4 regions of the Terrabacter sp. RAF57 genome follow, and region 3 is predicted to be linked to each of the others. Evidence: predicted binding sites of a transcription regulator. Region 3 holds the regulator's gene; each other region holds the start of a gene.
What was found. The regulator LexA, encoded in region 3, represses DNA repair genes until DNA is damaged. The targets are predictions, from matches to a motif close to TCGAACANNTGTTCGA.

Region 1: a site for LexA is predicted at 1,918-1,933, ahead of AB4Y83_RS18520 (HNH endonuclease signature motif containing protein). Genes of this name have one in related genera too.
Region 2: a site for LexA is predicted at 905-920, ahead of ruvC (crossover junction endodeoxyribonuclease RuvC). Genes of this name have one in related genera too.
Region 4: a site for LexA is predicted at 1,224-1,239, ahead of recA (recombinase RecA). Genes of this name have one in related genera too.

The regions. Positions count from the first base shown of each region.
Region 1 covers NZ_JBFRDT010000019.1:90,175-93,739, reverse strand. The annotation lists gene AB4Y83_RS18530 (ATP-grasp domain-containing protein) at 1-1,005, opposite strand, end outside; gene AB4Y83_RS18525 (alpha/beta hydrolase) at 1,078-1,788, opposite strand; gene AB4Y83_RS18520 (HNH endonuclease signature motif containing protein) at 2,040-3,565, shown strand, end outside.
Region 2 covers NZ_JBFRDT010000003.1:80,831-84,395, forward strand. The annotation lists gene pdxT (pyridoxal 5'-phosphate synthase glutaminase subunit PdxT) at 1-54, shown strand, start outside; gene AB4Y83_RS05330 (YebC/PmpR family DNA-binding transcriptional regulator) at 51-809, shown strand; gene ruvC (crossover junction endodeoxyribonuclease RuvC) at 956-1,612, shown strand; gene ruvA (Holliday junction branch migration protein RuvA) at 1,609-2,211, shown strand; gene ruvB (Holliday junction branch migration DNA helicase RuvB) at 2,208-3,344, shown strand.
Region 3 covers NZ_JBFRDT010000004.1:97,416-100,980, reverse strand. The annotation lists gene AB4Y83_RS07625 (Sir2 family NAD-dependent protein deacetylase) at 1-229, shown strand, start outside; gene AB4Y83_RS07620 (phosphotransferase) at 213-1,256, shown strand; gene AB4Y83_RS07615 (hypothetical protein) at 1,260-2,195, opposite strand; gene lexA (transcriptional repressor LexA) at 2,305-3,030, opposite strand; gene AB4Y83_RS07605 (LysM peptidoglycan-binding domain-containing protein) at 3,259-3,565, shown strand, end outside.
Region 4 covers NZ_JBFRDT010000013.1:127,370-130,934, reverse strand. The annotation lists gene AB4Y83_RS15680 (DUF3352 domain-containing protein) at 1-244, opposite strand, end outside; gene AB4Y83_RS15675 (DUF3046 domain-containing protein) at 401-649, shown strand; gene AB4Y83_RS15670 (O-acetyl-ADP-ribose deacetylase) at 649-1,197, shown strand; gene recA (recombinase RecA) at 1,417-2,466, shown strand; gene AB4Y83_RS15660 (regulatory protein RecX) at 2,469-3,395, shown strand; gene AB4Y83_RS15655 (YceI family protein) at 3,494-3,565, opposite strand, start outside.

The sequences.
Region 1 (3,565 bases), on a different contig from region 3:
GAAGTAGCGGCGCATCTCGAGGTCCATCGGGCCTCGTCGACCGGTGATGACGCAGAAGGTCGACCACCGCACGAGCGCCTTGATGGCCCACGGGAAGTAGTAGTGCAGCGACGTGACGGCGACGTCGGGGCAGGCGTTGGCGTAGTCGATCGGATAGACGTCGTCACCCTTGACGAGCATCTCGCACGAGTTGAACTCCCAGCCGAACATCGCGTTGACGATGCGGCTGATGGCCGCGGTCTGCTTGCCGGCCGACGGTGACAGGAAGTCGTAGCTCACGGCATACCGGTTGTGCATGGGCTGCTCGGGCCGGAAGTCCATGACCATCGTCTCGGGACCGATCGACAGGGCCCGGGCGAAGTGGTCGTACTCGATCGTCGACTGCAGGTGCATGAGCATCTCGCCGGACTCGTCGTAGGCCTTGACGAGGTCCGTCTCGTCGTTGATCCGGGAGACACCGCGCCAGCCGCCGCCGTCGAAGGGCTTCATGTACATCGGGTAGCCGAGCTGGTTGGCGATCGCCTTGAGGTCGAACGGGCGGTTGTACTTCGCGGAGGTGTAGGCCCAGCGGACGTTGTCGACGGGGTGCTTGTAGGGCACGAGCCACGTCTCGGGGACCTTGAGCCCGAGACGCATCAGGGCGACGTAGGCGCTGTGCTTCTCCATGGACTGGAAGGTGAAGGGACTGTTGAGCAGGTAGGTGTCGTCCATCAACGCGGCCTTCTTGAGCCACTCGCGCGGGTGGTAGTACCAGTAGGCGAGGCGGTCGATGACGAGCTCGGTGCGCACCGGCTGGCGCAGGTCGAACGGCTCGATGGTGAGGCGCTCGCTCGTCAGCTCGTGGGTGACGCCGTCGTCGGTCGTGATGGGTCCGACGAGCGCGAGCAACGCCTCGAAGGCGGTGGGCCAGTCCTCCTCGGCGCCGAGCAGGAGACCCACGAGATGCGTCCTCGTCGACGAGGTGCTCGATGCGGCGGACAGGTCCTGCTGTGCGGTGTCGGTCATCGTGCTGCTCCTACCGTCGGGGGTCGGGTCATCGACTGCGATCCTTGCAGGAACCGCGGCATCTGTCGCCGGTCAGCGGGTGTCCGGGCGGGCGAGCAGGTCGAGCAGGTACGGGTCGAAGGCCGCCTCCCACGAGCGCCAGTCGTGGCGGCCCGGCAGCTCGGTGAACGACACGTCGTGGCCGCTCGCGGCGAGGGTCTGCGCCATCTGGCGGTTGTTCGTCAGGTTGCCCTCGGCGGTGCCGCACGTCATGACGATGCGCGCGTCGGTGCGTCGCCGCCGGACCCGCCTGACGTTGGTCACGAAGGTCGTCACGCGGTCCCAGAACTCGAACTCCTCCTCGTCGTCGACGCGCTTGCGGAAGAAGGACCCCGACTGCAGGAAGAGCCCTCCGAACGTCCCGGGGTGCAACCACTCCGCCTGGAGCGAGGCGAGCGCTCCGAGGCTCGCTCCCATGAGGCTCGGCCTCCCGTCGATGGCGTATGCCGTCCCGACCGTCGGGAGCACGTGCTCGGTGAGCGCGTCCGCCCAGAGCGGGTTGGCGGCATACCGCTCGTTGCGCCGGCCCGGCTCGAGCAGGACGACGCGGGTCGGCGGGACGCGCCCGGCCTCCGTCGCGGCGCGCAGGACGGAGAGGAGGTGGGCCCGGCGGGAGTACTCCGGCCCGTCGTGGGCGACGAGCAGCGGGAGCCGGTCGCCGCGGCGCGTGCCGACCGGCGTGACGACCGCGATCTCGATGTCCCCGACCGGGGTGCCGGTCACCGTGAGCTTCCTGCGCGCCATGCGGAGACCCTATGCGCGGACGCCGCGGAGGACACCCCGGGCCACCGGCCTCTCGGTCGGAGCGTCGGATTGCGCTGCAGGCAAACCGAATTCGTTGTCCACAGATTCGCCGCGGCTCTTGAACTCATCTCGAACACCTGTTCTACGTGATGCACCGAAGGATCGCCGAGAGGAGGCTCGCCGTGCCGTACGCCCCGTCACCGGTCGAGTCCTCCGGTGCGCCGGCGGGTGGGCGCTGGAGGACTCTGAGGGTGGCGTGGACGGCCGACCGTGGCCGACTGTCCCGGTCGCTGGAGCCGGTGCTGGAGCGGTGGCGCGCGGATGCCGCACTCGCCTCTGTTCCCGGTGCTGCGGTGGCGTGCGGGAAGGGGCGCACCGGTGGTGCTGCCCGGGTGACGGCCGGTGAGCGCGCGGCGGCAGCGGTGGCGTTGGAGGGGTTGGCGCGGGCCGGGGAGCGGGTGCTGGCCGAGATCCAGGCGCTCGAGGTCGCCAAGGCGCGCCTCGAGGCCGACCTGCTCGCCGCGTACGGCGCGCTGGCCGGCATCGAGGCCCACCAGGTCGACGCCCTCCCGGTCGGGGCCCTGGCCCGGGTGTCCGCGCGGGTCTCGCCCGAGCGGGTCGTCACCGAGGAGATCGCCCTCGCGACCGGGGTCGGCGCCGGGGAGGTCGCCCGCCGGCTCTCCCTGGCCACCGCGCCCCGCCGGCACCGGGTCGTCCTGAACGCGCTGCGCGACGGTCGGCTGTCGCTGCACCGGGCGCTGCAGGTCGCCTCCGACACCGCCCAGCTCCCGGACGCGGACGTCACGACGGTCGCGCAGGCGGTGCTCGCCCCGACCCGCGACGGGCAGCCGGTGCCGCAGCGGACCTTCACCGCCCGGCTGCGTCGGGCGGTCGCGTCGGTCGACGCCCGCGGCGCCCGCGGCGCCCAGGCGCGGCACGCGCACGCCAGGGCCCGGCGCGGGGTGTTCGGCCGGCTCACCGACGACGGGATGGGCTGGCTGACCGTGACCACCGACGCCGCCAGCGTCGCCGCCGTCATGGACCGCCTCGAGACCACCGCCCGAGGGCTGCGCGGCGCGGGCGATGCCCGCAGCCTCGACCAGCTCCGCGCCGACCTCGCCACCGACGCCCTGCTGCACCGACCCGGCCACCCCGGACCCGCGTCAGGTGAGGCTGAAGGTGGGACGGACGGTGAGGTCGCGGGTGGGGCGGCGGCGCTGGCGTGGATCGTCGTGCCGTTCGAGGTCGCCACCGGCGAGGCCGACACCGCCTGCGAGCTGCCCGGCCACGGCTGGGTCACCGCGACCCACGCCCGCGAGATCATCACCCGCCCCGGATCCGTCTGGGCCACCCTGCCCGTCGAGCTGCCCACCGGCCGGGCCCTGTCCCGCCCGACCCGCAGCTACCGCCCGACCCGCGCCATGGTCGAGCACGTCCAGGCCGTCGACGGGGTCTGCCGCGGACCCGACTGCCACGTCCCGGCCACCCGCTGCGACCTCGACCACGAGACCCCCTGGCCCACCGGACCCACCCGCGTCGGCAACCTCCACGCCAAACACCGCCTCCACCACAACCTCAAGACCGACGGCATCTGGACCTCCACCCCGACCCCCGAGCACGGCCTCACCTGGACCACCCTCACCGGCCGCACCTACACCACCCACCCCAAGAACTGGCGCGACGGTGCAGACCCACCGGCAGGACGGGGCAGTCCCACCACGTCAACCGATCCCTCACAGGCGCATGGCGATTCAGGGCATCGTCACCTCGGCGCGCA
Region 2 (3,565 bases), on a different contig from region 3:
CGACTCCAGCAGTCGGGTGCACGCCAGTCACCGGAACGCGAGGACACTGCATGAGCGGCCACTCCAAATGGGCCACCACGAAGCACCAGAAGGCGGCCAAGGACGCCAAGCGCGGCAAGCTCTTCGCCAAGCTCATCAAGAACATCGAGGTCGCGGCCCGTCAGGGCGGCGCCGACCCCACCGGCAACCCGACGCTCTACGACGCCATCCAGAAGGCCAAGAAGACGTCGGTGCCCAACGACAACATCGACCGCGCCGTCAAGCGCGCGTCGGGTGCCGAGGCGGGCGCGGCCGACTGGCAGACGATCATGTACGAGGGCTACGCCCCCAACGGTGTCGCCGTGCTCATCGAGTGCCTCACCGACAACCGCAACCGGGCTGCCGCCGAGGTGCGCACTGCGCTGACGCGCAACGGCGGCCAGCTCGCCGACCCGGGCTCCGTGTCCTACGTCTTCAACCGCAAGGGTGTCGTGACCGTCCTCAAGGACGCCGGCTCCGAGGACGACATCCTCGAAGTGGTGCTCGAGGCGGGTGCCGAGGAGGTCAACGACAACGGTGACACGTGGGAGATCATCTCCGAGGCCACCGACTTCGTCGCGGTCCGCAAGGCGATCCAGGACGCCGGCATCGACTACGAGTCCGCCGAGGCGTCGTTCGTCCCGAACCTCCAGGTCCCGCTCGACCTCGACGGCGCGAAGAAGATGATCCGCGTCATCGAGGCGCTCGAGGACAGCGACGACGTGCAGAACGTCTTCGCCAACGGCGACATCCCCGACGACGTCCTCGCACAGCTCGACGACGAGGACTGACCGCGCCGAGGGCTCGTGCGCCCGAGGTTCGACGAGGAGGCACGCCGAGACCGGCGTGCCTCCCGTCCTTTCGGGGGAGGCCCGTTAGCGTTGTCCCGAACACCTGTTCGGATCGTCCAGAGCCCCACGCCCCAGGGAGGTATGCCGTGCGCGTCCTCGCGGTCGACCCCGGGCTCACCCGCTGCGGCGTCGGCGTCGTCGACGGAGTCCCGGGGCGCAAGCTGTCGCTGGTCGAGGTCGGGGTCATCCGCACGCCGTCCGGCGACCCCACCCCGAAGCGCCTCGTCGCCGTCGAGGACGAGATGCGCCAGTGGTTCGCGCGGCACCGTCCCGAGGCCGTGGCCATCGAGCGTGTCTTCGCCGACACCAACGTCTCCACCGTGATGGGCACCGCTCAGGTGACCGGGATCGTCATGATCATGGCCGAGCGGCTCGGCCTGCCCGTCACCCTCCACACACCCACCGAGGTCAAGGCCGCCGTCAGCGGCAGCGGCCGCGCCGACAAGGCGCAGGTGACGACGATGGTGACCCGGCTCCTCGGGCTCGACACCCCGCCCAAGCCCGCCGACGCCGCCGACGCGCTCGCCCTCGCGATCTGCCACGTGTGGCGCGGAGGCACGCAGAGCCGCCTCGAGGAGGCGCGGCTCGAGGTGCTCGCGCGCACGGGCAACCGGGGGAGCGGCATACCCCGTCGGGTCCCGCCGGGGGCCGCCCCACCGCTGCAGCGGCTGCGCGCCGCGACCACCCAGCCCACCCGCACCGGCCAGACCGCCCGACCCCACCCTGGAGCCCAGCCCCGATGATCGCCTCGCTCTCCGGCACCGTCCTCAAGGTCGGCCTCGACTCGGTCGTGGTCGGCGTCGGCGGTGTCGGCATGCTCGTCCACACCACCCCGGCCACGGCGACGTCCGTGCGCCTGGGCCAGCCCACCGAGCTCGCCACCAGTCTCGTCGTGCGCGAGGACTCGCTGACGCTCTACGGCTTCGCCACCGACGACGAGAAGCACGTCTTCGAGACCGTCCAGACCGTGTCCGGGGTCGGTCCCCGCCTCGCGCTGGCCGTGCTGGCGGTCCACTCGCCCGACGCCGTCCGGGTCGCGCTGGGCACCGGCGACCTCGTCGCGCTGACCAAGGTCCCGGGCATCGGCAAGAAGGGGGCAGAGCGGATGGTCCTCGAGCTCAAGGACAAGCTCGGCGCCCTGCCAGGCTCGGCCGGCCAGAGCGACCACGTCCACCTCGACACCGGCGAGGCGTGGCGCGAGCAGGTCAGGGAGGCGCTCGTCGGACTCGGATGGACCGTGCGCCAGGCCGACGACGCGCTCGACAAGATCGCGCCGATCGCGGCCGACGGCGCCGGGGTGTCGGCACTGTTGCGGGCCGCGCTGCAGGAGCTCGGCCGATGAGCGTCGACCGCTCCTGGGAGCTCGACACCGGGGCCGAGCCGGACGTCTGGGACGACGGCTCCTTCGACGCGACGGCACGCATCGTCGACGCGGCCGGCGACACCGACGAGCGACAGGTCGAGGCCGCGCTGCGTCCCAAGCGACTCGACGACTTCCCCGGACAGACCCGCGTCCGCGACCAGCTGGGACTCGTCCTCAAGGCGGCCAAGCGTCGTGGCACGCCGCCCGACCACGTGCTGCTCTCGGGCCCGCCCGGGCTCGGCAAGACCACCCTGGCGATGATCGTCGCCGGTGAGCTCGAGCAGCCCATCCGCATCACCTCGGGCCCCGCGATCCAGCACGCCGGCGACCTCGCGTCGGTCCTCTCGTCGCTCGCCGAGGGGGAGGTGCTCTTCCTCGACGAGATCCACCGGATGTCGCGCTCGGCCGAGGAGATGCTCTACCTCGCGATGGAGGACTTCCGGGTCGACGTCATCATCGGCAAGGGTCCCGGCGCGACGGCCATCCCGCTCGAGCTGCCGCCCTTCACCGTCGTCGGTGCGACGACACGTGCCGGGCTGCTGCCCGCGCCGCTCCGCGACCGCTTCGGCTTCACCGGCCACCTCGACTACTACGCCGCGGCCGACCTCGTCACGATCCTGCACCGTTCGGCACGCCTGCTCGGGCTCGACGCCGATGAGGACGGCATCCGCGAGATCGCCCTGAGATCCCGCGGCACGCCGCGCATCGCCAACCGCCTGCTGCGCCGGGTCCGCGACTGGGCCCAGGTGCACGGCGAGGACCGCGTCACTCACTCCGCGTCGCGTCAGGCGCTCGAGCTCTTCGACGTCGACGAGCGCGGTTTGGACCGCCTTGACCGAGCCGTGCTGGAGGCGCTCTGCCGCCGCTTCAACGGCGGGCCCGTAGGCCTCTCGACCCTCGCCGTCGCCGTGGGCGAGGAGCCCGACACCGTCGAGACGGTCGCCGAGCCCTACCTCGTGCGCGAGGGCTTCATGGTCCGCACCCCCCGTGGCCGGGCCGCCTCGAGCCTCGCCTGGGAGCACCTGGGCCTGACCCCACCGCACGACTCGCAGGCCCTCTGGACCGCCACCCTGCCCATCGACGAGGCCGGCGGCGCGCGATTCGACGCCTGAGGCCGGGCCCGGCGTGGTCGCGCGGCCGGCACCGAGCGCGACCAAAACGTGACCCGCGCACGCTGCGGAACCGTTCCGTCTTGGTCTGACAAACTGCACCGGCGCACGTAGACTCCTGCGGGCACCATCGCCGCTGCCGCGGCACCATCCGGTGCTCCCGGTCGTTGACGCGACAGCCGACCCGATCAACGGGTCGTGGCGCGCCTGCGCGCTGACCGGAC
Region 3 (3,565 bases):
CGTGGAGCAGTGCTTCTCGCTCGTCGAGGGTGCCGGCGCCGTCCTCGTGCTCGGGTCGTCGCTGTCGGTCATGAGCGGCTACCGCTTCGTCCGTCGCGCGCACCAGCGCGACGTGCCCGTCGCGATCGTCACGCGGTCGGCGACGCGCGGCGACGCCGAGGCGACGCTGCGCCTCCACGCGCCTCTCGGCCCGACGCTGACGGAGCTGCGCGATGCCCTCGGGCACTGAACTGCCTTGGTATGCCGCCCTCCCGGAGTCCGGGGACGGCTCGTCCGTCCGCTGGACGTCCGGCGCGTTCGAGGCCGAGCTGCGCGAGTGGGTCGGTGGAGTCCTGGGCGGTCTCGGCATCGACCTCGTGTCGCTCGACGCGGTGCACCAACGCCCCTGGTCGACGGTGTGGCGCGGTGTCACATCCGACGGCGCCACCTACTGGGCCAAGCAGAACTGCGCGCACCAGTCGTTCGAAGCGGCCCTGCTCGTCGTGCTCGACCGCCTGTCGCCGCACCGGGTCGTCCCGGTCGTCGCGGCCGACGTCGAGCGCGGCCTGCACCTCGTGCCCGACCAAGGACCGGTCTTCGCCCTGACGGTCGCGGACGACGACGTCGACGCCTGGTGCCGGGTCGCCGCCGAGGCGATGCACCTCCAGCGCGAGCTCGTCGGCCACGAGGCGGACCTCCTCGGCGCGGGCATCACGGCCCTGCCTCCGGCCGAGTCGGCGGCCTACGTCGAGGCGAGGGTCGCGTCCCTGACGGCCCTGGCCCCGGACGACCCGCGCCGCATGGCCGACGACGTCGCGCACCGGTTGCGTGCGCTGCTGCCGGCGGTCACGGCGTGGGCCGACGACGTGGGGAGTCTCGGCCTGCGGGAGAGCCTCGTGCACAACGACCTCCACGCCAGCAACGTCTTCGCGACGGCGCACGGGATGCGCTTCTTCGACTTCGGTGACGCCGTGCTCGCCCACCCGCTGTCCGCGCTCTTCGTCCCGCTCAACGTGCTGCTCCACCGCTTCGGCGCCACCCCGGACGACCCTCGGCTGAGGCGGGTGGCGGACGCCGCGCTCGAGGTCTGGGGCGACGTCGTCCCGGTCGCTGCACTGCGCTCGGCCCTGCCGTCCGCGCTGCGGCTCGGGCGGCTCGGGCGCGCCGAGTCGTGGCTCCGGGTCACCGCGACCCTGACGCCGGAGGAGGCGGTCGAGCACGGCGACGCCGGCACGTGGTGGCTCGGTGCTCTCGGTGACGAACCGCCGCTGTCCTGAAGGCTATTCGGCCACGGACCGAGCCGAACGCGCCTCGGCGCCATCGGCCTCGCGCAGGTCCCACAGCTCCTTGGTCTGCACGCCCCAGTAGGCGGCGAAGAGCACGATGATGATGACCTCGGCGATGAGGATCAGGTGGTCGAAGCCGCGCACCGTCAGGGCCGTCAGCACCGTCGCCCCCAGGGCGAAGGCCAGGGCGACCGCGATCGCGATGTAGATGCGCTTGTAGAGCGTTCCGCTCGCGCCGGTGCCACCGGTGGTGCCTTGGTGGCGCTCCTCGGCGCGCAGGGCGCTGAAGACCATGACGGCGATCACCCCGGCCACCATGGTGCCCGCGGCGATGCCGTGGCTCAGCGCGATGAACCGGTCGCGCAGCACGAGGAAGAGGGTGAGCTCCGCGAGCAGCACCAGACCGCAGACGGCCGAGACGACCATCGAGCGCACCGTAGGCCGGTCGGACGGGGCGCGCGTCATCGCGCCGCGCTTGAGCCAGGCGGCCACGAGGGCCGCGAGGACGGCGACGACGACGAGAGACCAGATGTTGTTGCGCACGGCCGCGGCGATCTCGGCCGGGGTCTGGGTGTACGCGTTCGGCCCGCACCGCCCGTCCGGCACCGTCGGGACCATGGCGACGACGAAGGCCATGAAGCCCGAGAAGTTGAGCAGCACGTCCTCCTCGGGCGAGTGCCCCTTGTAGGCGATGAGGCTGGCCCCGAGCGCGCACAGCGAGCCGACGAAGACGGTCCGCGCCGGCGTGTAGTAGTACGCGCTGATCGAGCCGAGCCAGCACGAGTGGTCGGTCTCCCACCACCACTGGTAGCCCACCGAGAGGAGCAGCATGAGGAGCAGGGCGATCATTGCGCCGCGCAGGTAGCGGTAGGTGAAGACGACGTCGCGGGTGCGGCCGGGTGCCATGGCGGTCTCCTTCGCAGGACTCACGAGTCAGAGTCTCGCGCCGTCGCGTCCGATACGCCTCCCGGACGCGACGATGCCGCCGGCGCGAGGGGCGCCGACGGCATCCGTCGTCGGGTGGGGGAGCGGCGCGTCGTCAGAGCCGGCGCAGGACCGCCGTGACCTTGCCGAGGATCGTCGCGTGGTCGCCGTCGATGGGCGAGAAGTCAGGGTTGTGCGGCATGAGCCACACGTGCCCGTCGGTGCGCTTGAACGTCTTGACCGTCGCCTCGTTGTCGAGCATCGCGGCCACGACGTCGCCGTTCTCGGCGTGCTGCTGCTGGCGCACGACGACCCAGTCGCCGTCGCAGATGGCGGCCTCGACCATCGAGTCGCCGGTGACCTTGAGTAGGAAGAGATCGCCCTCGCCCACGAGCTGCTTGGGCAGCGGGAAGACGTCCTCGACGACCTCCTCGGCCGTGATCGGCACGCCGGCGGCGATCTGGCCGAGCACCGGGACATAGGAGGCCTCGGGGCGCGCGTCGCCCGAGTCGGTCTCGGTGTCGTAGTGGTCGCCCCGTGGACGTGGCACGGTCGGGTCGCCTCCGCGGTAGCCGAGCTCCTCGGCCTTCGCGTCGGGAGAGACGACCTCGAGGGCCCGCGGCCGGTTCGGGTCGCGTCGCAGGTAGCCCTTGGCGACGAGGGCGTTGAGCTGGTGGGAGACGCTCGAAGGGCTGGCGAGGCCGACGGCGTCGCCGATCTCGCGCATGCTCGGCGGGTAGCCGCGCCGGTCGACGGAGTTGCGGATGACCTCGAGCACCCGCCGCTGGCGGACGGTGAGACCGTCGCCGGTCTCGCGATCGGGAAGCTCGGTCACGCCCATGGTGTCCCCTTCGTCGGCTCGTCAGTCCGCGTCGTGACGCTGGGTGTGGGGCCAGTGTCAGTGGTGGCTGGTGAGGTCTGTGGTGTGAGGAAAGACTACGCAGTTCGAACACAGTTGCCAAACACCTGTTCGATGCGTGTCTCGACTTCATCGAACATACGTGCTACAACTCGTACAGACGTTCTATCGAACACGTGTTCGCCAGATCAGGAGCAAGGGGAGGTCACCATGAGCGCCATCGTCCTCGAGGCCGTTCGTCAGCCGCACACCGAGGAGCCCGCGCGGTCGCAGCCGACCGGTCGGCCCCGTCTCGTCCTCGTCCCCACCGGGCCGGAGGCCGCTCGTGCGGCGCGTGCCGCGAGGCCGCCGATGCGCCTGACGCGTTTCGGTCGCCTCGTCGTGACGCTCCTCGTCGCGGGCGTCGTCTCCCTCCTCGGCGTCGGACTCGCCGGTCAGCTCGCGTCGGCCACGGGCGAGCCGCGCACGATCACGGTCCGGTCCGGCCAGACCCTGTCGGGCATCGCCGCCCGCGAGC
Region 4 (3,565 bases), on a different contig from region 3:
GGAAGGCGAAGGCGCCGGCGCCACCGAGGATGAGGGCGGTGACGACGCCACCGACGAGCAGACCCGTGCGCTTGCGGCCCCCGGACGTGGGCGGCTGCGGGTCGTCGGAGAGCGTGACCTCGCCGGGAACGGTCTCGGCCGCTCCGGCGGGCGTCGGGTAGGTGTAGGGCTGGCTCGCCCCGTGCGTGGGCTCGGTGGGCTCGGTGGGCTCTGTGGGCTCGGTGGGCTCGGTGGGCTCGGTCATGGTGTGCTCCCCTGAAGAGTTCGGTGCGTCCTGCGGTTGCGCGCGGGACGAGAGGACGATACCGGCAGCGCCGGACGTCCGCGGCCGGTTGCGATAACGCTCCGACGACGGATTCGCGTGGAACGGTTCCGGTGCCACGGGTGGCACACTGCAGTGGTGCGGATCAGCCACTTCTGGACCTTGATGGACGACGAGTTCGGCGCGGCGTATGCCGGGTCGCTCGCCCGTGACCACGTGCTGGGTGCGCTCGGCAACCGCACCGTCGTTCAGGCCCTCGCCGACGGCGAGGCGCCGCGTGCGGTGTGGGAAGCGCTGTGCGTCGACATGGACGTGCCACCGGAGCGACGTCTCGGACGTGACACCCGTGTCGCTCGGGGGGCCCAGGGCGGTCAGGCCGGTCGCTGATGCCGGCGTCGCTCGACCCCGGTCTGTCGCGGATCACGCTGCGGCACGGCGACATCACGAGCGACGCCTCGGCCGACGCCATCGTCAATGCCGCGAACCGGTCCCTGCTGGGCGGCGGCGGTGTCGACGGGGCGATCCACCGGGCAGCGGGGCCGGCTCTGCTCGCCGAGTGCCGGCTGCTCGGCGGGTGCGACACCGGCGACGCGAAGATCACCGGCGCCGGTCGGCTGCCCGTGCGGCACGTCATCCACACGGTCGGCCCGGTCTGGCGAGGGGGAGGTGACGGTGAGCCGGAGCTCCTGGCGAGCTGCTACGTGCGGTCGGTCGAGGTCGCCGACGCCGCCGGCTGCGCGGTGCTCGCCTTCCCCGCCGTCTCGTGCGGGGTCTACGGCTACCCGCTCGACGCGGCGGCGGGGGTGTCGCTCGAGGCGCTGGCGGCAGCGCTCACGGTGCACGTCGGGGTGCGCGAGGCGCGGTTCTGGCTCTTCTCCGACCCGGCGTACGCCGCGTTCGACCGGGCGCTGACGCGGCTGAGAGCGACACGCTGACCCGGGATCGGCGTGTCGTGCGGACTTCGAACACCTGTTCGGTAGTGTTCTCCACAGGTCCTGCGCCACCACCCGCATCGTCCACGGGCCGTCTCGTGGATCCTCCCGATGTCGGCGCCGGCACCTAGCGTCTGACCCGACAGCGGACCTCGCAGCACGAGGCCGTGGCCCGGGTCGAAGGTAGACGACCGCAACGCAGACGGCAGATAGGTGACCGACATGGCTTCGGTGCAGGAAAAGGACAAGGACAAGGCCCTCTCCTCGGTGATGGGCCAGATCGAGAAGAGCTACGGCAAGGGTGCGGTGATGCGCCTCGGCGACGACATCCGTCCGCCCATCGAGGTGATCCCCACCGGATCGATCGCCCTCGACGTCGCTCTCGGCATCGGCGGTCTGCCGCGCGGACGCGTCGTCGAGATCTACGGCCCGGAGTCCTCGGGCAAGACGACCGTCGCGCTCCACGCGGTCGCCAACGCGCAGAAGGCCGGTGGCATCGCGGCGTTCATCGACGCCGAGCACGCGCTCGACCCGGACTACGCGAAGAAGCTCGGTGTCGACACCGACGCCCTGCTCGTGTCGCAGCCCGACACGGGCGAGCAGGCGCTCGAGATCGCCGACATGCTGATCCGCTCGGGTGCCATCGACATCATCGTCATCGACTCCGTGGCGGCCCTCGTGCCGCGCGCCGAGATCGAGGGTGAGATGGGCGACAGCCACGTGGGCCTGCAGGCACGACTCATGAGCCAGGCGCTGCGCAAGCTCACCGGCGCCCTCAACAACACCGGCACCACGGCGATCTTCATCAACCAGCTCCGCGAGAAGATCGGCGTCATGTTCGGCTCGCCCGAGACGACGACCGGTGGCAAGGCGCTGAAGTTCTACGCCTCGGTCCGCCTCGACGTGCGTCGCATCGAGACCCTCAAGGACGGCACCGAGCCGGTCGGCAACCGCACCCGCGTCAAGGTCGTCAAGAACAAGGTCTCCCCGCCGTTCAAGCAGGCCGAGTTCGACATCCTCTACGGCCACGGCATCTCGCGTGAGGGCGGCCTCATCGACATGGGCGTCGAGCACGGCTTCGTCCGCAAGGCCGGTGCCTGGTACACCTACGACGGCGACCAGCTCGGCCAGGGCAAGGAGAACGCTCGCAACTTCCTCAAGGACAACCCCGACCTCGCCGACGAGATCGAGAAGAAGGTCAAGGAGAAGCTCGGCGTCGGGCCGCGCGTCGACCAGCCCGCCGAGGTGTCGGACGTGCCTGTCGACTTCTGACCATGGGTCTCTCCGAAGAGGAGACCGCACGGGACCGTCTGGCTCGCGCCGCGGCCGCCCTGGCTGAGGCCGAGGGGGTGGCCGGGGTGCGAGCCGGCGGTGCGTCGGGTGAAGGCTCGGATGCAGGTTGGGGGGAGTCGGCGTCCGAGGCCGGTGCGAGCCGGTCCGGACTGCCGTGGTCCGTGCCCGTCCGCGCCGAGCCGACCGGGCATGAGAGCGGGCGGCCCGCGAGCACACGCATGACCCGGTCCGACGGGTCGAGCCCGTCGGGCTCGTCGGGAGGGTCCCGCGGCGGCGGGCGTCCGGGCCGGTCGGGCGGTGCCGGCGGCTCCGGCCGTCGGGGGCGCCGGTCTGCCAAGCCGCGCTCGGGCTGGGGTTCCGATGAGGTGGGGGAGCGACCCGACTGGGCGCCCCCGCCGGAGGACGTCGAGACGGCCGTGCCCGAGGCCGATGCCGAGTCGGTGGCACGCGCGATCGTCCTGCGACAGCTGAGCATGGCGCCGCGCAGCCGTGCCCAGCTCGAGAAGAAGCTGCGCCAGCGCGGCTGCGAGGACGACGTGGCGGCGAAGGTCCTCGACCGGATGACCGAGGTCGGTCTCATCGACGACGAGGCGTACGCCCAGATGCTCGTCCGCTCGAAGCAGTCGGACAAGGGCCTGGCCCGGCGCGCGCTCGCGCACGAGCTGCGCAAGCAGGGCATCGACCAGGAGATCGCCGACGAGGCGCTCGGTCAGGTGGGTGCCGGGGACGAGAGGCTCCGGGCTGAGCAGCTGGTGGCCAAGAAGCTGCGCTCGATGCGCGGGTTGGCTCCCGAGGTCCAGACCCGACGTCTGGCCGGGCTGCTCGCTCGCAAGGGCTACTCGGGGGAGGTCGCGTGGCCGATCATCCGCGACGCGGTCGACGGGCTGCCCGAACACGGTCGTGACTGAGGAGCGTCGCGGTGCTCACGGCATGCCCTCCGGACACCACGAGGGGGTGAGGACCGTGTGGTCCCCACCCCCTTGGGTGTGCTGTGGTGCGGTGCTGCTCAGACCTCGGCGGGCACGTTGGCGATCGCGGAGACGTCGAACTCGAGCTTGACCTTCTCGCTGACGAGGAC